One region of the Bacillus sp. 01N45 genome, then DNA from elsewhere that is predicted to be linked to it. Evidence: predicted binding sites of a transcription regulator. Region 1 holds the regulator's gene; each other region holds the start of a gene.
The links. The regulator LexA, encoded in region 1, represses DNA repair genes until DNA is damaged. The targets are predictions, from matches to a motif close to CGAACATATGTTCG.

Region 1 (7,218 bases):
TTCGTTTGATCGAATATATTCGGATAATCTTTTTTCACAATATTACGAGCATCTTGGAATACAACAGATACATCTACATCACCATTTAAAAGAGCAATCAGCGACTGATCGTGACCTTTTAATGTAACAGGTTTCACATCCTTTAGCGGATCAATTCCCTCTTTTAACAATACAGCCGCAGGCCATACATACCCCGCTGATGACGTTACATCTTGATAACCAATTTTTTTACCTTTTAAATCTTTTACACTGTTAATATTTGAATCTTTCTTAACTACAAACTCAGATTTATAAAAGTCTACTAAATCCTTTGTAGGAGCTCCCGTTTCATCATCTACTCCAAAACGTTGTGCTTGTAAAATTACGTTTGCAGCCTTTTTCTCATGCGCTAGCACATACGCTGTTGGAGGTAAAAACCCTACATCTACTTGCTTAGACGCCATCGCTTCTACAATTGTATTGTAATTCGTTGAAATACTAACTTTTACCGGAACATTTAATTTATCACTTAATAACTTTTCCAATGGTTTTGCCTTTGCCTCTAACGTATCTGCATTTTGAGAAGGAACAAATTGAACATTTAAAGTCTTCGGTACATAACCTTTTTTCGTATCTTCAGTTTTACTTGCACTTGATTCTTTCGTTCCACAACCACTTAATAATCCCGCCGCTAGTACAACTGTCGTACTCATTGCAAAAACTTTTTTCAACATATTATTGCCTCCAATTTTGTTGTTATAAAATTGCCTTCCGTAAACATGAAGAAATATATCACACATTTTCACGTATATTTTCTTATTTACAGAATCTTTACACATTCTATACATTCTCATTAAAATTCTCTTCATATATTTGATATGCTTAATTAGTAGATAACAATAGAAAAGGTGAATGATATTGAATCCAAATCAAATTGTAACTTTAAACATTTTATTAACAAGTGATATACATGGCACTGTTTATCCAATTCACTACCAAGATAACTCCCAAGCTGAAATTGGTTTAGCCAAAATTTCTACTCTTATAAAAAAAGAACGTTCCCAAAATAGAAACGTTCTTTTAATTGATAACGGTGACTTCATACAAGGAACACCCTTTACTTATCATTACGCTACATATGAAGAAGATAAGAAAAATCCAATGTCTTTATTAGCGAACTATTTACGTTATGATGCTGCAGTTATTGGGAATCATGAATTTAATTATGGAATGGACATATTAAATAATGCTATTTCTACTGCAAACTTTCCGTATCTATCAGCAAATATTTTAGATAAAAACAGAAAAGAACCTTATTTCGGGAAACCATATATAATAAAACATATTGAATCAAATATAAAAATTGCTATTTTAGGGATGACAACGCATTACATTCCCAATTGGGAACAACCCCATCACATTCAAGATTTACAATTTGAAGATGCATTAGAAACAACAAAAAGATGGGTTTCTTACATTCGCGAACACGAGAAACCCGATTTATTAGTCGTAGCCTACCATGGGGGATTTGAACGCGATTTACAAACTGGGGTACCGACTGAAGTTTTAACAGGTGAAAACCAAGGATATGCAATGTGCCATGAAATTGAAGGCATAGACATTTTACTAACAGGCCACCAACACCGGGAAATCGCTCACACCGTAATGAATGGTGTAACAATTTTACAGACTGGATGCAATGGACACTCCGTTGGAAAAGTAACAGTAACATTCGAAAAAACAGAAAAAAAATGGGTAAAAAAAGAGAGTGATTCACAATTATTGCCCGTACAAGGAATTGAGGCTGACCATCATATTCTTTCCTTGGTTGCCGATTATGAAGAAAAAACACAAAATTGGCTCGATCAACCTATTGGAGTAATCTATGGGAACATGCAAATTTCAGATGCTATGCAAACTCGTTTGCAAGACCATCCTTTTATTGAATTCATAAATAAAATACAGATGGATATAGCTAATGTTTCCATTTCTTGTACAAGCTTATTCCATAATACATCTCCAGGTTTCCCGAAATATGTAACAATGCGTGACATCGTTTCTAATTATATTTATCCAAATACATTAAAAGTAATTAGAATAACTGGAGCGGATATAAAAGATGCCCTTGAACTCTCTGCTTCTTATTTCATATTAAAAGCAGATGGAACTATCATCGTAAACCCCACCTACATAGAACCAAAGCCGCAACACTATAATTACGATATGTGGGAAGGAATTTCGTACGTATTAAACATTTCCAAACCAATTGGCGAGAGAGTAGAATCCTTACAGTATAAAGGCGCTCCACTTCATATGAATGAAGAATATGACGTCGTTATGAATAATTATCGCGCAAGTGGCGGAGGGAACTTCTTTATGTTTCAAAATAAGACCGTAATAAAAGACATACCAACAGATATGTCTGAACTTATCGCTAACTATATATTGAAGCACAAAAAGATAGAAGCAACAGTCAATAACAACTGGAAAGTTATTAAATAACGGATATAATAAATAAAAAAGATGGGCTTCGCCCATCTTTTAGTTTAATTTTGCATTATCTTGCTTTTTTAAAGCTTTTAATTTCGCCGGTGTAACATCAGTACCTTCTTCGTTAACAACTTTAATTCCTTTAAGTTCGTTTAACATATTTTGACGAAATCCTTTTAAATATTGTTCACGTAGCGATTGGCGCTCACGTTGTTCTTCTTCAGTTAAACCTTCAGCTTTTGCTTTTTTCGCTAAGAAGTTAATGCGTTCAATGAGTTCGTGACTTTGCATCTCGAATCCCCCTTTTACTCAAAACTGATTATTATCATACAATAGTTAGTCCTCTTTATCAAGCAATTGCTTTGTATATTCTACATATCTTCGATGTACAGTTGCTTTTGAAACATCATGACCAAAACCACGAAGTGTTGCTGCAATTTCTTCAAAAGTTAATTCATTCCGGCGTAAACGTACAATTTCCTCAATTGGCACTTCTTTTTTCTCACGTCCTATACTTAAATGACGATTTTTCAAATTATTCTCTGGACGAAATCCTTTCTCTACCGCTCTTTGCATGCCACGTTTAATTTTTAAATTGTGGATCTTTCTTTGATACTCTTCAACAATCCCAATTATATCTAGTACCATCGAATCAGAGTCAGAGAGTTCTAATTCTCCATTATGCGTATGCGTATATACTTTTATTCCCTCTTTATGTAAACAGTGCATTAATGCAATCTTTGCATTCCCTCTACCAAGGCGCGTTTCATCTTGTATGAGAAGTACATCAACTTGTTCATCGCGAATTGTATCTAGCACTTCTAATATGCCATCACGTTCAATTGTATAACCACTAGCCTGCTCCTCAATCACCTTTACAACATTCATTTGATAGCGCTCAGCTAAATGCAATAATTCATCTTTTTGACGCAATAATGATGTTTCCTGTTCTTCTTTTGTTGTGCTCACACGTGCATAAATAATTGCATTCATATTGAACCCTTCTTTCTCACTATATTTTCCTTATAGTGTATCATAAATTCGTCTTTCGTTCGAACTTATGTTTGTAGAATGTTTTTTCGCATGTTATACTTATTAATAAGAAAAATGAAAGAAAACGAGGTGTTAGAAAACATGGAAAAGTTAACGAAACGCCAGCAAGACATTCTCGACTTTATTAAGCTAAAAGTACAAGAAAAAGGATATCCACCTTCCGTACGTGAAATCGGTCAAGCAGTCGGCCTCGCTTCTAGTTCTACAGTGCACGGACATTTATCACGACTAGAAGAAAAAGGATATATTCGACGCGATCCAACAAAACCACGAGCAATTGAAATTTTAGGTGACAACCGAATGGATACAGAGACACAATCTGTTATTCAAGTTCCAATTGTCGGAAAAGTTACTGCTGGATTACCTATTACAGCAGTTGAAAGTGTAGAAGATCATTTCCCACTTCCAGCTAGCATTGTTGCTGGAGCAGACCAAGTATTTATGTTACGTATTTCCGGAGATAGTATGATTGAAGCTGGTATTTTCGATGGAGATTTAGTTGTTGTTCGCCAACAACAGTCTGCATACAACGGTGAAATTGTAGTCGCTTTAACAGAAGATAACGAAGCAACTGTAAAACGTTTCTATAAAGAAAAAGACCATTTCCGTCTACAACCGGAAAACTCTTCATTAGAACCTATCATTTTAAAACAAGTGTCAGTTATTGGAAAAGTAATTGGCGTATATCGTGATTTACATTAAGAATAATAAAAGAAGATAATTACCTTATTTATATACGGTAATTATCTTCTTTTTTTGTATTTTGATAGATTTTCATACATTTTATTTCTTATGAACGAGTTTCAATCGTCACATCGCCAGCAGCTGTTTTACCACTAATCTTTTTACTACCATTGCCAATTGTTATATTTTTATTTTCTTCATTAAAAATCATTACTTCGCCAGCAGCACTTTGCCCAGTTATAACTGCATCTTGTGGTTTTTCTAATAAAGTAATATCTACATCCCCAGCGGTTGAACTTGCCTCTACATCATATTTAGGATCATGATCCATAATATGCACTTCCCCGCTAGCCGACTTCGCAGTTACTTTTCCTATTACCTTCTTAAAGCTCACCTCACCAGCTTTTGAAGATCCTTCCACACTTTTTGCTGTGACATTTTTCAAATCTACTTCTCCAGCGAGTGTCCCAACACTTACACAATCACTTTTCACATCACTTATTTCTATTTGTCCAGCTGATGAATTTATTTTTATCTCTTGGTATGAACGTTCAGGCACAAGGAGAGTTATTGTAGACGTTTGAAATCTAAAATCGTAAAAAGAAAAATCAAATGAAGCACCTTTTTCTCTTTCCCCAATAATTTTTAATGTGTCACCATCTTCGGCAATACGAACCTCGTGTTTACGTACATCTCCTGATTGCTTTACATAAAAAGAAGAGTCGGGAGATTTTTGGACAACAATATCCCCAGCATCTAACTTAACTTCTATATTTTTTAGTGTTTCGTTTTTAATTACGTCTTCTTTATTTCCTTCTTCTGCAGTTTGCACTGCTTTTTCATATGTTTGTGAAATCCCTATTACTCCAATAATGATACAAGCGATAGCTACTAACAATATTTTCTTCATCATCTACTCCCCTTTTATCATTTTGAAGTTCCATATTACATAACGTACGCATAACTTTTTAAACCACTTCGTACTATAATAAGCGATAATACATAACAACAAACCTACTCCAACAAACGTTATACTAACGAATAAATCCAACCATATAAAAGTACCCATAAATACTTTTCCAATAACGAAAAATGGTGTCACTACACTAGCAATTCCACCGAGCCAGAAGGAAAATATAAAAGCAATAATTGCAACTAACGGGCCTAACACAATAATAAAATTAAACAAACTAAGTCCAATCGCTGCCATAACAGCCCTTGTTATATTGGTAGTTGATGGGTCCTTGTTCATTTCGTCAAAGCGATACAAAGCAAGTAAGTCTTTTGCAATTACTTTCGGAGAGCCAAGGCCCTTTATTATTTCCGATTCAGTTTTTCCTTCTTCTATTCCAAACTGAAAATGCTCTTCATAATCAAATAAAATATCTTTCCTCTCTTCTTCCGGTAACTTTCTAAGATGACTTGATAATTCTTTAAGAAACTGTTCTTTACTCATCCCATTCCACCCCTTCAATAATTTCTTGTACGCCTTTTGCAAAATCACGCCACTCCGTTACTAACAAATTCAGTTGCGTTTCCCCTTGCTCAGTTAGTTGATAATATTTACGAGGCGGTCCCTCTGTAGATTCTTTTAAATACGTTTGAAAATATCCTTCTTTCGTTAAACGACGTAATAAAGGATACACTGACCCTTCCGATATTAAAAATTTATTTGAGATTTGCTGAACAAGTTCATAGCCGTAACAATCTTTACGTTTCACAAGTGCTAAAACACACAGTTCTAACACGCCTTTTTTAAACTGAACGTTCAAGGTCAATCCCCCTTTCTCATTTCAGTACTATTCAATACACGGTACCCGTTATATCCATAATATACCACTTAGTATTATTCATTGCAAGGTACTATATTTTTCAATACTTAATTTTCGAATTAAATACATCCACACCATATTTCAACTTCCACATTTTCATTCATAGCTAGCACGCATTTTAAATAATCCACATGACTTTTTTCGAGCACTTTGCGGGCACCCATCTAATTCATTTCACAAGCCTTTATATTTGCCCACAAATAAAAAAAAGCCCTGATACCGTAGTATCAAGGCTTTTTTCTCTCTTAGTATAGAGACATATATTGATCGCGTTCCCATTGGTGAACTTGCGTGCGGAAGATGTCCCACTCAATCTCTTTTGCTTCGATGAAGTGCTCAAGTAAATGTTCTCCTAGTGCACCGCATACTACTTCATTAGATTGTAATGTAACTAATGCTTGCGCTAATGTTGCTGGTAAGTCAACGATACCTGCTTCTTCGCGCTCTTCTTTTGTCATTACATAGATGTTACGGTCTACTGCAGCTGGTGGAGTTAATTTGTTTTTAATTCCATCAAGACCTGCTGCTAATAATGTAGCCATTACTAAATATGGGTTTGCAGCTGGGTCAACACTACGTACTTCTACGCGTGTACTAATACCACGAGATGCAGGGATACGTACTAATGGGCTACGGTTTTGTGCAGACCATGCTACATAACAAGGAGCTTCGTATCCAGGTACTAAACGCTTGTAAGAGTTTACAGTTGGATTTGCTACCGCTGTAAATGCTGGTGCATGTTTTAAAATACCTGCGATGAAGTGACGAGCATCATCACTTAATTGTAAGTCACCGTTTTGATCGAAGAATACGTTCTCACCATTTTTGAATAGTGATAAGTTACAGTGCATACCTGAACCGTTCACACCATATAATGGTTTTGGCATAAATGTTGCGTGTAAACCGTGTTTACGAGCAATTGTTTTTACAACAAGTTTGAATGTTTGAATGTCATCACATGAGCGAATTGCATTTGCATATTTAAAGTCAATTTCGTGTTGCCCTGGAGCAACCTCATGGTGAGACGCTTCAATTTCAAAGCCCATTTCTTCAAGTTCAAGAACGATATCACGACGACAGTTTTCCCCTAGATCCATCGGCGCAAGGTCGAAGTATCCACCGTTATCGTTTAATTCTAATGTTGGATTTCCTTTTTCATCTACTTTAAATAGGAAGAATT
Region 2 (7,218 bases), on a different contig from region 1:
CGTAGCTTGATCCATTCCTTCAGTGAATCCGATATATCCTAAAATGCCAATTATACCAAGCGATTGAAAAAGAAAGGCAATACGTATGTTTTTTAATGTTTTCAGAATGAGACGTTCATCCTTTATTTTTTTCACAATATCCATCTCCTGTTTATTATGATTTCGCTATTATATTAATTGTAACATATATATTGCATTTATCAATTTATAATTTACACGAATTTCGTTTGAGTAAAAGAGGAAATAAAATATTTTTATAAACATGTTGCACTTATACTTTATTAATGTTATATTAGCAAAGCGATGAGCTAATTTACGTAAGACGAGAGATATGCTTAAGTGCTAAACACGCGAATGTGGTCGCCTGGTCTCTCGCCGTAAACGCATCAAGACGCCTGCTTTGCAGGCGTCTTTCATTTTATATAAAAACAAATGCTAATGCAGATAAAGATAAAACTTTATCTGCATTTTTTTATTTTCGAGAGAAATGTAATATGGTCATTTATATGGATAAAACCTCCATTTCCGGAAAAACTACTAATGAAAGTTTGATCTTGCCTAAAAGAGGTGAACGGAAATGAAATGGATACTGATTACGATGCAAGCTTTCGTTATGATGTTTTGTTTCGTTTATGAAACGAATGTGAAGGCGGAAGGGCCAGTACCAGAAGTAACAGAAAAAGAGCCTGAAGTTACAATTTTATTAGAGCGAATGTATGTTGATGGAGAAGTAAGTGAGGAAATCTTTACAGAAAAAGTAGCGGACTTAGAAAAGTTTTTACAGCAGTATAAAGAATGGCAGCTCGTTGATCGTGATGATGTACAAATTGTATTACAAAAGAAAGTTGATGATATTTCTCCGTTATTAAAGACGAGCGGTTATTTTGGTGTGTCAGAGGAAGGGATATTACAAATTTTCAAAGGTGTACCGAAAAGTGATAATGCGATTCATTCCTTCTTTCAAATTGATATGAAAAAGCTTGAGAGCTATGAGCGTGCGAAGTTGAAGCGTGGTATTCGTATTAAATCAAAAGAAGGTTTTGTGAAGACGATTGAAAAAATGAAGCAATACGCAGTGCAAAATAAGAAAAAAAGCAGCTCATGGTGAGCTGCTTTTTTTACTTGTTTTTATCTAAAATTTGTTTTGCGATTTCATCAATTAGCATATCTTTTCCGATTGGATTGAAAGCTTTCGTATTGAAGAGTTCATTTGATACTTCATATACGTGATTGTTTTTAACTGCTTTATTGTCTTTCCAAACGGCACTGTTTTTGTAGTCTTCGTAAACTTTATCAGCTTCGCCGCCAAAGTTTACAATAAACATTTGATCAGGTTGGAATGCAACAAGACCTTCTAACGATACTTGTGCCATCGTTTGTTTTAAATCTGTACCTTTTGTTGCTGGAAGTTTTAAGTCATTAAAGATGATGTCACCGTATCCGAAGCTACCGTATACACGGAAGTTTTGTGGTGTAACTGCGACGAACATAAAGTTCTCATCTTTTGTTTTTTCTTTAATTTTTTTAGATAAAGAGTCTGCTTTTTTATCGTAGTCTGCAATCCATTTGTCTGCTTTCTTTTCTTCGTCAAATAGTTTACCTACTTCTTTAAACTTACCGCGCCAGTCTTCTAAGTTTGTTTCTAAAACAACTGTTGGTGCAACCTTTTCTAATTGATCATAGATCTTCAATTGACGATTATTTAAAATAATTAAGTCTGGTTTTAATGCAGTAACAGCTTCTAGATCAACTTTAGGTGCCCAGTACCACCCTACTGCTTTTACTCCGTCTAATTTTTCTGTTAAATGATTTTGGATTTTATCTTTATATGTGTTTGCTGTACCAACAGGTTTGTGTCCAAGAAGTAATAATTCTTCTGTTGATCCAGACAGGTCAACAATTCTCTTTGGATTTACTGGAATTGTAGCCTCCCCTTTAGTGTGTTTTACAACTTTTGTTTTCAGTTGTTCTTTCGCTTTCGATTCTTCTTTTTGAGAAGAACAGCCAACGATAGAAAGAACAACTAGCATAATAGTAAATAAAATAAATAGCTTCTGTTTCATCCTGATGTAACCCCTTTAATTAATATTGATAATCATTATCGACTTCTGTATATTAAGGTGCTTCATACTTTCTGTCAATGGAAAATAACAGAAGTTTCAAATAGGGAACATTTGTTGGGGTAGTCTCGCTTTTCTATCATTAAATATGTTAAAATGGAATACATGATTTAAGAGGGAGAGATCGTATTTTGTTTGAATATGTTACAGGTTACGTGGAGTATGTAGGACCGGAATATGTCGTAATTGACCATAATGGAATTGGTTATCAAATTTTCACACCAAATCCGTATGTATTTCAAAGAAATAAGCAAGAAATCCGTGTCTATACATATCATTATGTGAGAGAAGATATTATGGCACTTTACGGGTTTAAAACACGTGAAGAGCGTTTATTATTTACAAAGTTGTTAGGTGTGTCTGGTATTGGACCAAAAGGCGCTCTTGCAATTTTAGCGTCTGGTCAAACAGGACAGGTCGTTCAAGCGATTGAACACGAAGACGAGAAGTTTTTAGTGAAGTTCCCGGGCGTCGGAAAGAAAACAGCACGCCAAATGATTTTAGATTTAAAAGGAAAACTAGCTGATGTCGTGCCAGATGCATTTGTTGATTTATTCTCAGACACAGAACGTTTTGATGAGAAGAAAGGTTCATCAGTTGAGCTTGATGAGGCGCTGGAAGCTCTGCGCGCACTTGGATACGCAGAACGAGAAGTTTCTCGCGTTGTACCAGAGTTATTAAAAGAATCATTAACGACGGATCAGTATATTAAAAAGGCACTTAGTCTTTTACTAAATGGTAAGAGGTGAGTATAATGGACGAACGTCTCCTTTCAGGGGAATCTGCATATGAAGATTCGGATTTAGAATATTCATTACGGCCACAGACGCTCCGTCAGTATATTGGCCAAGATAAAGCGAAACATAATTTAGAAGTGTTTATTGAAGCAGCGAAAATGCGTGAAGAAACGTTAGATCATGTGCTTCTATATGGACCACCAGGACTTGGTAAAACGACGCTTGCCAATATTATTGCCAATGAAATGTGCGTAAATGTTAGAACAACTTCAGGTCCAGCAATTGAAAGGCCGGGAGATTTAGCAGCTGTATTAACAGCACTTCAGCCGGGTGATGTATTATTTATTGATGAAATTCATCGTTTGCATAGGTCAATTGAAGAAGTGTTATATCCTGCGATGGAAGATTTTTGCCTTGATATCGTAATTGGAAAAGGGCCATCAGCACGGTCTGTACGTTTAGATTTACCGCCATTTACATTAGTTGGAGCAACGACCCGTGCGGGGGCATTATCAGCGCCGCTTCGTGACCGTTTCGGTGTACTTTCAAGATTAGAGTATTACACAGTAGATCAGCTTTCTGAGATTGTTGAACGTACAGCAGAAGTATTCGAAGTTGAAATTGATTCGTTAGCCGCACTAGAAATTGCAAGACGTGCTCGTGGTACACCTCGTATTGCGAATCGTTTATTACGACGTGTACGAGATTTCGCACAAGTTCGTGGTAACGGAACGGTTACGATGGAAATTACACAAATGGCGTTAGAACTACTGCAAGTAGATAAATTAGGTCTAGATCATATCGATCATAAATTACTGCTTGGTATTATTGAGAAATTCCGTGGTGGCCCAGTCGGGTTAGAAACGGTTTCGGCAACGATTGGAGAAGAATCTCATACGATTGAAGATGTATATGAGCCATATTTATTACAAATTGGCTTTTTACAACGAACGCCAAGAGGCCGAATCGTAACGCCGCTTGCATATGAGCATTTCGGAATGGAGATGCCAAAAGTATGACGGAGATGCCAAAGCTGCTTATTACAGCTGGTATTTTGCTCATTGTTGTTGGATTAGCTTGGAAGTTCATAGGAAGGCTTCCAGGCGATATTTTTGTGAAAAAAGGTAACGTTACCTTTTATTTTCCTATCATTACATGTATTGTGTTAAGTATTGTATTATCTTTTATTATGTATATAATAAATCGATTTAAATAAGAAATAGGTGGATATAGTTATGGATATTAATCTGTTTGATTTTCATTTACCAGAAGAACTTATTGCACAAATCCCATTAGAAGATCGTGAGACATCAAGATTAATGGTGTTAGATCGTGAAACAGGCGATATTGAGCATAAACATTTTACAGACATTCTTTCTTACTTACATGAGGGGGATTGCTTAGTTTTAAATGAAACGAAAGTTATGCCTGCTCGTTTGCACGGTGTGAAAGAAGATACAGGCGCGCACATTGAAGTACTTCTTCTAAAACAAGAAGAAGGCGATAAGTGGGAAACGCTTGTTAAGCCAGCGAAACGTGTAAAAGAAGGAACTGTTATCTCTTTTGGCGAAGGGAAATTAAAAGCAACTTGCATAGGAACTGCAGATCAAGGTGGACGTCATCTTGAATTTTCATATGACGGCATCTTCTATGAAATTTTAGATGAACTTGGGGAAATGCCACTTCCTCCATATATTAAAGAGACGCTAGAAGATCGCGATCGCTATCAAACAGTATATGCGAAAGAAATCGGTTCAGCAGCAGCGCCGACTGCGGGACTTCACTTTACAGAAGAGTTACTGGAGAAGTTAAAACAAAAAGGCGTCGGGTTAGCTTTCATTACACTTCACGTAGGACTTGGAACATTTAGACCAGTTTCTGCAGATACGATTGAAGAACACCATATGCACGCAGAATATTACCATATGTCTGAAGAGACAGCTGCGTTATTAAATCGCGTGAAAGAGAATGGTGGACGTATTATTACGGTAGGTACGACTTCAACTCGTACGTTAGAAACAATTGCGACAGATCATAACGGTAAGCTTTGTGCTGCTTCTGGATGGACAGACATTTTTATGTACCCAGGTTATGAATTTAAAGCAATTGATGGTTTAATTACAAACTTCCATTTACCGAAATCAACATTAATTATGCTTGTAAGTGCATTTGCAAATAGAGATAATGTACTTCATGCTTATAATGAAGCAGTAAAAGAAAAATATCGTTTCTTTAGCTTCGGTGATGCAATGTTCGTTGCATCTCACGCTAAAATGGGAAACAAATAAAAGGAGTAAATTATGACAGCAATTCGTTATGAATTTATTAAAACTTGTAAACAAACAGGTGCCCGTTTAGGACGTGTACATACGCCGCACGGTTCATTTGATACACCAACATTTATGCCAGTTGGTACACTTGCAACAGTTAAGACAATGTCACCAGAAGAATTAAAAGCAATGGATTCTGGCATTATTTTAAGTAATACGTATCATTTATGGCTACGCCCAGGTCACGAAATTATTCGTGAAGCAGGTGGTTTACATAAATTTATGAACTGGGATCGTGCGATCTTAACGGACTCTGGTGGTTTCCAAGTATTCAGTTTAAGTGACTTCCGTCGTATTGAAGAGGAAGGCGTTCACTTCCGTAACCACTTAAATGGAGATAAATTATTCTTATCACCAGAAAAAGCGATGGAAATTCAAAATGCATTAGGATCGGATATTATGATGGCATTTGATGAGTGTCCACCTTTCCCGGCTACTTTTGAATATATGAAGAAATCTGTAGAACGTACAAGCCGCTGGGCAGAACGTTGTTTAAAAGCGCATGAACGTCCACAAGATCAAGGTTTATTCGGTATTGTACAAGGCGGAGAGTTCGAAGAGCTTCGTCGTCAAAGTGCAAAAGACCTTGTTTCAATGGACTTCCCTGGTTACGCTGTAGGTGGTTTATCTGTAGGTGAACCGAAAGATATTATGAACCGTGTACTTGAGTTTACAACACCACTTCTTCCAGATAATAAGCCACGTTACTTAATGGGAGTAGGTTCTCCTGACTCGTTAATCGATGGTGCAATTCGTGGTATTGATATGTTTGACTGCGTACTTCCAACTCGTATCGCTCGAAATGGTACATGTATGACAAGTGAAGGCCGTCTAGTTGTAAAAAATGCGAAATTTGCAAGAGACTTCGGTCCGCTTGATCCAAATTGTGATTGCTATACATGTAAAAATTACTCTCGTGCGTACATTCGTCACTTAATGAAATGTGATGAAACGTTTGGAATTCGTTTAACGTCTTATCACAACCTTCATTTTCTGTTAAACTTAATGGAGCAGGTGAGACAAGCTATTCGTGAAGACCGTCTTGGCGATTTCCGCGAAGAATTCTTTGAACAGTATGGCTTTAATAAACCGAATGCTAAAAACTTCTAATACATAATTTAAAAGGAGGAACAAAAGATGAATCCAGGTATGATGAATATCGTTATGATCGTTGCGATGTTTGCGATTTTCTATTTCTTATTAATTCGCCCGCAACAAAAGCGTCAAAAAGCAGTTGCTCAAATGCAAAATGAGTTAGCAAAAGGTGATGCTATCGTAACAATCGGTGGTTTACACGGTACAATCGAATCAGTAGATGAGACGAAAATCGTTATTAAATCTGGTGGTTCACACTTAACTTTCGATCGTAATGCGATTCGTGAAGTTGTGAAAAACTAATGAGAAAGGCCCTGCATGAAATGTGCAGGGCCTTTTTTAGTTGTTTTGTTTTGACATATTTACCCCGAAAATACCACCGAGTGTACTCGCGCCCATTAATGCTAATTGATAAAGTAACTGGGAGTTCGATAAAGTTTGAGAGAAGCCTAAATAGTTAACTAGAAAAACAAGTATAGCGAATGTAAGACCTGTTGTGAAACCTACTAGCCAACCTTTCCCTTGTGCTTTTTTGCCGGCAGTAAATCCGGATATAAGCATAGATAAAAGAGCTAGTATAAAAATAGTAACGGCTAATGTCTCTTCAGTCATATCTGTAAACTTTAATAAAAGAGCCATAACCATGCTAATAATTGATGCAAAAATTAATAAGGTAATGATACCAAAGCCGATTGCGGTTGATAATTTTTTCGTTCCATCCATTTATACATTCCCCCTTTTTAATACAAGCATATTTTCTTTTTGCCCAAGTTAGACTAGTTTATTTTTTATAGGGGAGTCTATACGTAAAAAAGGAGATGTAGAAATGGAATGGGTATCAATCATTGGCCGGACGATGCTTTTGTATATCATCATATTAATTATTTTTCGTCTTATGGGTAAACGTGAAATTGGAGAGTTAAGTGTATTAGATTT
Region 3 (7,218 bases), on a different contig from region 1:
ACACCTGAATAGCTTTAGACGGGATGAAGTATTTGCCGCGCACGATGGAGAATGGACGGATGAGTTGTTCATTTGGAACTTCGACGTGGAATAGCTCTTTTGCCAGTAACTCTTTCCGTACAGTCCAATCAGAAAGTATAGCGATGCCAAGCCCGGCACTAACTGCTTCTTTCACGCTTTGGATACTACTGAATGTAAAGAAGCGCTTCAATTTTAAATGGTGTTGATGAATAAAGCGGTCACTATAAGCGCGTGTTCCAGAACCACTTTCTCTTAATACCCATACTTGATCTTGGAGTGTGCTTTCATTTATTTCATTTGTGCGGAGCAGTGGATGATTTGGCGGGACGACGAGCTTCATTTCATCTTGCATAAACGTTTCAACGTCCACGTCGGCGTATACGACTTGCCCTTCGACTAAGCCGATATCGATTTGATTAGAGCGAAGGCTTTGCAAAACGTCTTCTGTATTTGAGATAAAGGTATGAACTTCAACGTGTGGATTTTCATTCGCATAGTTAGCCAGTATTTTTGGAAGTAAGTATTCGCCAATTGTGAAACTAGCACCGATGCGAAGAGTTCCTGTTACAACGTTATGTAGCTCGTTAATTTCTTGCTTAGCATCTTCATAAAGAGAGAGCATTTGTTTTGCGTGTATATATAATATGTTTCCAGCTTCCGTCACTTGAACGTGCTTCGGAGAGCGCTGAATAAGTGTAGTGCCAAATTCGTTTTCTAAGTTGCGTATATGCATACTTACGCCAGGCTGTGAAAGGTTTAATAATTCTGCTGCACGGGAGAAATGCTTCTGTTCAACGACAGTAACAAATATTTTTAAAATGTCTACGTTCATGTAATGGGCTCCTTTCTTTTTCTATCATCTTATCATAAGTATTTCTGATGATAGAGATTCAATATTGATATTAAACTTATTATAGAAACTCTCTTATAATATAAGTAGAAAGAACATGCATGTTCCAATACGATTATTGGAGTGGTACAAAGTGGAACAAACACTTGTTATACAAAAGAAGAAGGGCTTTGGATTTTCGCAAGGTATTGGGATTACGTTATTAATCGCAATTGCCGCGAAATATTTAGCAGAGCTTCCATTTTTAAATATTATGGGACAATTAGTAATTGCTATTCTAATTGGGATGGTTTGGCGCGCAGTCATTGGAGTTCCACAAGAAGCGATAGCTGGAACGAACTTTGCGAGTAAGAAGTTGCTGCGCTTTGGGATTATCTTACTTGGAATGCGGTTAAATCTTGTTGATATTGCGAAGGCAGGGCCGAAAGTATTGGTCATCGCTGCCGCTGTTATTACATTTACGATTTTCGTTGTATATGGGCTAACGAAAGTATTTAAGGTAGAAAAGAAACTCGGAATTTTAACAGCGTGCGGAACAGCAATTTGCGGCGCGGCTGCGGTCGTGGCAATTGCACCGCAAGTGAAAGCGAAGGATGAAGAAACGGCAGTTGGGGCAGCAATTATTGCAATTTTAGGTACAATATTTACACTTATTTATACGCTATTATACCCAGTGCTTGGCTTCTCACCGTACGGTTACGGTGTATTCTCAGGTGCGACGCTGCACGAAATCGCTCATGTCATCGCAGCTGCGGCGCCAGGAGGAAGTACGGCTGTAGACATCGCAGTTATCGTGAAATTAACGCGCGTTGCAATGCTTGTGCCAGTAGCGATTTTAATTGGATTATGGTTTGGTAAGAGTGAAGGTAGCGAGGAAAAAAAATCGTGGCGTGACCTTCCAATTCCGTGGTTCATCTTCGGATTTTTAGCGATGAGTGCAGTGCATTCGCTCGGGGTTATACCAGAAGTTGTTGCCGGATACATCGTTGTTCTTGCTTACATGCTTATTGCAATGGCGATGGCGGGGCTTGGTTTAAATGTAGAGTTTAAAACGTTCCGTAAGTTAGGAAGTAAGGCATTCGTGGCGGGGCTGATCGGCTCGGTTTTCCTTTCGATTCTTGGATACGTTCTTGTATATGCATTAGGATTTATGTAGTAGGACGAAGAAGCTGTTCCAAAAGATATTTTTGGACAGCTTTTTTTATGTTTATAGTGCTACGGGTGTCGATATATTAAAAAAATAGCTGATATAAATTTAATTACGCTTGTACTTTGTTAGAGAAGGTGATCAGTGAAACGTTTTTCTAAAATTTGTAAAGATATCTTCACTTATAACTGGAAAATATTTATAATTAAAGTAAAGATATCTTTACTTTCGAAGGTGGAGCCTATGGGTGTGAAAAATAAAATAAAAGAGTTAAGAAAGCAACATCATATAACGCAAGTTGAAATGGCAAAGGCGATGCAGGTGACGCGGCAGACGATTGTGGCGATTGAAAACCATCATTATAACCCGAGTCTAGAGTTATCCCTAAAAATCGCCAAATATTTTGGGGTGAAGGTGGAGGAAATATTTACGCTAGAGTAAGGGGAGAAAAAATGAACGATACTAAAAAGTTATTTATCGGTGCGACTTTTGGATTGTTTTTGGGAGACATTGTAGTTCATAGTATGAATCCGGCTATACCAATTTTACCGCTCGTAGTGAGTAACGTTTTAGCAATTGTATTTTTGATGGTGTATTCGTATTACAAAAAGCGTAAGTACAAAAAAGAAGAACTTCCAGATATAGATGAGCGAGTAAATGAAAATATAAAAAAATATGTAAATGTCTCATTTGTATTCGCGTTTCTATTGCTTATTGTTTATATTGTTGCGAGTAAAGCAATAGGCAGAGCTGTTATACCAGTGCAAGAAATATTTATGATATGTAGTTCCTTATTTGCGGGTAGTCTCATCATAGGAGTCATGATAGGGAAACGAGCATAGCGATAGGAGGAATGAAAAATGCAAGATGAGTTTGAGAGATTTCAGTCAGATAAAGCGTTTAAATATGTAGGGTTATTTTTTACGATTAGTTTAGCGATATGGAGTTTATATAATTTAATTGTTGACGGAAATGCTGGTATGCCATTTGTTTTATTTGTAATAGGGCAGTGGGTGTATTTTCTTGTGAACTATTGGCCGAAGTGGAAATATAGAAATCAAAAAGAGGCTGATCATGTATGAGTAAGTAAGATATTATACGGTTCATAGGAAGTTTGTTTTTAGCGGGTCTTGTTTTAAATATGAGTTTAATGATTTTAAGTATTTCGTGGGGAACAATCTTCATATCGAATGTAGCACTAGTCATTTTATATAAGTATTGCGGAATATAGAGAACAGAAGCGTTTGAAAGAAGAGGGAGTACCGTCGATTGATGAGCGAGTTGTGAATAAGATGAAGTCATATTTTACGATTAGTATTACAAGCTTCTTGTTCTTGTTCATTATGTATCTTTGTTTAAATAAGTATTTAGATAGGCAAGCAGTACATGTAAATGAGTTGTTATATATTGCTATTTTTGGCTTATTAATAAGTAGGGCATCGACGAGTGTGTTAGCAACAAGGAATAGATAGAAAAAGGGGAACTGGGATGGGATTACCGGTATTATGTGTCGCTACGGCTATTTTTGCTTTGTTTTGGGGAATGCAGAACTTCTCTCGTTATCCAGTGCCAAGCATTTGTATTATGATTGGCACTGTAGGTTTATCATATTATTTATTAGTTTCAGCTCATTATCATAAAACAGCAACGAGTGTTGTTGTTGGAGCACTTATTTTATTTTGTGGGCGCGCTATACAAAAGGGATTATTTCCGTAAAAGCTGTTTATACAAAGAGTATAAACAGCTTTTTGTATTTTTTTTACAAAAGTCTTGAAAGTTACGTAACGTCATCTTTTATAATGAAGGGGAAGAGGTGATGGTAGTGATTTCAATACAACAATTGACGAGAGAAACAGGGGTAACGGTACGTACATTACGTTATTATGATCAAATAGATTTATTAAAGCCGAGCGGGAAAACAGAAGGTGGGCATCGTTTATATAGTGAAGCTGACGTAATACGGTTGCAGCAAATTTTATTTTTAAAGGAAATGGGCTTTTCATTAAAAGAGGCTGCGAATATGTTAGTAAAAGGTGACCTTAACTTAAAGGGTTCTCTTGAAAAACAACTTCGGTTTGTACAGGAAGAACAAAAGAAATTTAATCGAATGGAGCGTGTTTTACAAGCTGTTGTTTATTCGGTAGATGTGGAAGGGGAACTTGATTGGAAAGTTATGTTTGAACTGATTCAGCTTTCGAAACAGTCGTCTCGTATACGTGAAATATTTCAAAATGAAGTATTTTCAAAGGAAGAACAAAAATTGCTTCATAACTTGCCAAATATGAGTGAAGAAGATCCGAATGTTTTAGAATGGGTAGATTTATTAAAGCAATTACGTACTTTTATGAAAGACGGCAAAGAAGCAGCGAGTGATGAGGTACAAGGGGCAACGAAGAGATTAATGCAGAAATGTTTAGAAATGGCCAATGGTGACGAAGCGTTTTTAGATAAGTTATGGGAAGTTAGAAAATCGAAGGAAGATTCACAGAAAATGAGCATGTATCCAATTGAAGAAGAACTTTTATTATATATGGAAGAAGCTTTTCGTATATATGATGAAAAGGAGATGGATAAATGAGTATACTTGCAGAATATCGTTGGTATTTTTTAATTGGGGCAGAGATTGTATTTTGGTTATCGGCTATCGGCTTCTTTTTACTTCGTTACGGATTCCGTTTGAAGAAGGCGAGCTTTATTATGGGGATTGTACTCCTCGTAAATGAAGTGTTTATTTTAACCTTAGGGGTAGTGGACTATTATCAAACAGGGAAGTTCTCTAACTTTCAAATCATTACGGTAATTATTTTATTGTATGCAGTTTTCTACGGGAAAAAGGATTTGAAGAAGCTTGATATGTTTGCGCAAAAGCTAGTTGCGAAATGGCGGAATGAACCAGCGCCAATTATGGAAGAGCACGTAGAATTAACAGGTATGGCCTATGCGAAACAGGAAATAAAAAATTGGTTATTACATCTTGTTTTATTCGTTGTTGTGCATATTTTCTTTTTCTTTCTGTACGGTTTTGTCCCGTTTGAACAATGGCATAATTGGTTAGAAACGGGGATTGTTTTAAATGAAAAAGCAAGTCGTGTTAGCCAAGTTTGGGCGATTATACTTTTAGTGGATACAGTTATTTCATTTTCATATGTTCTTTTCCCGAAGAAGGAAAAAGAAAAAGAGAAGCTACTTTCATAGAGGAAAGTAGCTTTTTCTAGTATACCAATAGTTTGTATAGGAGAGGATAACAATAGGAAAAACAGGTTTTATATGCTTATTTCTCTTTAGTTTAGTAGCATGCTCACAACCTAACATTGACATTGATAAGAAGAATGATGTCATTGTAAAGAGAGCAGGAATTTCCAATCTAGATAAATTTGAAAAGTTCGTTTTGAATGTTGACCAAGGGAAAGTTGATAAAATAAGAATTGTGCAGTATACCCATGAAGGTGATCCGATTTTTCAAACGGTAGAGCATAGTGAGAACGATATACTTTATGTGTTAGATAATAGAAAAGACCAATTTGCTGGTGAGCATAAAGGATTACATAAAGGTAGTTGCAAAAGTATTGTTAAAGAGCAGGGAGAATTAGAAATCACTTATAGGTTAATAGATTGTACGAGTAAAAATGGGCGCAATGGATATGATTTATTATATGTACCTAAAAAATAGAGTTAGTAGAGGAAGGAAGTTTTTACTCCTTCCTTTTTCTATGTATATATTGTCGAAAATTTTACCGAATATCTGTTCGTTTTCTTGGTTTTTTTATGAGCATTCGTGGTAAAATGGGAATACAGATTTTTTACGAGGAGGTCGGTTTTGTTTGGAACATCAATTTGAAATTATCTCAGCTTATTCCCCGCAAGGTGATCAGCCGGTAGCTATAGAAAAGCTTGTAGAGGGAATTAATAGTGGGAAGAAAAAGCAAGTGTTGCTTGGAGCAACAGGAACGGGTAAGACATTTACGATTTCAAATGTCATTAAAGAAGTGCAGAAGCCAACACTTGTTATGGCTCATAATAAAACGTTAGCAGGACAGTTATATAGTGAGCTGAAAGATTTTTTTCCGAATAATGCAGTTGAATATTTTGTTAGTTATTACGATTATTATCAGCCAGAAGCGTATGTACCGCAAACAGATACGTTTATTGAAAAAGATGCGCAGATTAATGATGAAATCGATAAATTGCGTCACTCAGCAACGTCCGCATTATTTGAACGGGACGATGTAATTATCGTTGCGAGTGTTTCGTGTATATATGGTTTAGGTTCTCCAGAAGAATACCGCGAGTTAGTTGTTTCACTTAGAGTTGGTATGGAAAAGGACCGCAATCAATTGCTTCGTGAACTCGTTGATGTGCAGTATGGACGTAATGACATTGATTTCAAGCGTGGTACATTCCGTGTGCGCGGAGATGTAGTTGAAATCTTCCCTGCATCACTTGATGAGCATTGTATTCGAATTGAATTTTTCGGCGATGAAATCGATCGTATTCGCGAAGTAAATGCGTTAACAGGTGAAGTATTAGCAGAACGTGATCATGTAGCAATCTTCCCAGCATCTCACTTCGTTACACGTGAAGAAAAGATGAAGGTCGCTATTGAAAATATCGAAAAAGAATTAGAAGAACGTTTAAAGGAATTAAATGATAATGGCAAGTTGTTAGAAGCGCAGCGTATAGAACAGCGTACACGTTATGATTTAGAAATGATGCGCGAGATGGGCTTTTGTTCAGGGATTGAAAACTATTCCCGTCATTTAACACTTCGTCCAGCGGGTGCAACGCCGTATACGTTATTAGACTATTTCCCGAAAGACTTCTTAATCGTTATGGATGAGTCACACGTATCAGTACCGCAAGTAAGAGCGATGTATAACGGGGACCAAGCACGTAAACAAGTGCTTGTAGATCATGGATTCCGTCTGCCATCAGCTTTAGATAATAGACCGCTTACGTTTGATGAGTTTGAAGGGAAAACGAATCAAGTTATTTACGTTTCAGCAACGCCAGGACCGTACGAGTTAGAGCAGGCACCGGAAGTAATAGAACAAATTATTCGTCCAACAGGGCTTTTAGATCCACCAATTGATATACGACCAATTGAAGGGCAAATTGATGATTTATTAGGAGAAATTCAAGATCGCATTGCAAAAAATGAACGTGTATTAATTACGACTTTAACGAAGAAGATGTCAGAGGA

Region 2: ruvA (Holliday junction DNA helicase RuvA) is a predicted target of LexA. The motif match lies at 2,168-2,181, and genes of this name have one in related genera.
Region 3: uvrB (excinuclease ABC subunit B) is a predicted target of LexA. The motif match lies at 5,754-5,767, and genes of this name have one in related genera.

What each region holds. Positions count from the first base shown of each region.
Region 1 is NZ_JBFTQW010000004.1:458,289-465,506, forward strand. Features, by position in the region: gene AC1DMU_RS12800 (phosphate/phosphite/phosphonate ABC transporter substrate-binding protein) at 1-713, opposite strand, end outside; gene AC1DMU_RS12805 (bifunctional metallophosphatase/5'-nucleotidase) at 898-2,481, shown strand; gene AC1DMU_RS12810 (DUF896 domain-containing protein) at 2,521-2,760, opposite strand; gene AC1DMU_RS12815 (YneB family resolvase-like protein) at 2,806-3,462, opposite strand; gene lexA (transcriptional repressor LexA) at 3,604-4,224, shown strand; gene AC1DMU_RS12825 (DUF4097 family beta strand repeat-containing protein) at 4,313-5,119, opposite strand; gene AC1DMU_RS12830 (DUF1700 domain-containing protein) at 5,120-5,662, opposite strand; gene AC1DMU_RS12835 (PadR family transcriptional regulator) at 5,655-5,978, opposite strand; gene glnA (type I glutamate--ammonia ligase) at 6,284-7,218, opposite strand, start outside.
Region 2 is NZ_JBFTQW010000001.1:678,262-685,479, reverse strand. Features, by position in the region: gene AC1DMU_RS03620 (branched-chain amino acid ABC transporter substrate-binding protein) at 1-144, opposite strand, end outside; gene AC1DMU_RS03615 (BofC C-terminal domain-containing protein) at 578-1,108, shown strand; gene AC1DMU_RS03610 (iron-hydroxamate ABC transporter substrate-binding protein) at 1,119-2,063, opposite strand; gene ruvA (Holliday junction DNA helicase RuvA) at 2,252-2,869, shown strand; gene ruvB (Holliday junction branch migration DNA helicase RuvB) at 2,875-3,876, shown strand; gene AC1DMU_RS03595 (DUF2905 domain-containing protein) at 3,873-4,073, shown strand; gene queA (tRNA preQ1(34) S-adenosylmethionine ribosyltransferase-isomerase QueA) at 4,093-5,145, shown strand; gene tgt (tRNA guanosine(34) transglycosylase Tgt) at 5,158-6,297, shown strand; gene yajC (preprotein translocase subunit YajC) at 6,325-6,585, shown strand; gene AC1DMU_RS03575 (TIGR04086 family membrane protein) at 6,622-7,005, opposite strand; gene AC1DMU_RS03570 (DUF421 domain-containing protein) at 7,109-7,218, shown strand, end outside.
Region 3 is NZ_JBFTQW010000006.1:338,248-345,465, forward strand. Features, by position in the region: gene AC1DMU_RS16825 (LysR family transcriptional regulator) at 1-853, opposite strand, end outside; gene AC1DMU_RS16830 (YeiH family protein) at 1,005-2,027, shown strand; gene AC1DMU_RS16835 (helix-turn-helix transcriptional regulator) at 2,262-2,459, shown strand; gene AC1DMU_RS16840 (hypothetical protein) at 2,471-2,860, shown strand; gene AC1DMU_RS16845 (hypothetical protein) at 2,879-3,100, shown strand; partial or broken gene AC1DMU_RS16850 (ATPase) at 3,160-3,490, shown strand; gene AC1DMU_RS16855 (hypothetical protein) at 3,507-3,734, shown strand; gene AC1DMU_RS16860 (MerR family transcriptional regulator) at 3,835-4,596, shown strand; gene AC1DMU_RS16865 (hypothetical protein) at 4,593-5,213, shown strand; gene AC1DMU_RS16870 (DUF4362 domain-containing protein) at 5,260-5,688, shown strand; gene uvrB (excinuclease ABC subunit B) at 5,840-7,218, shown strand, end outside.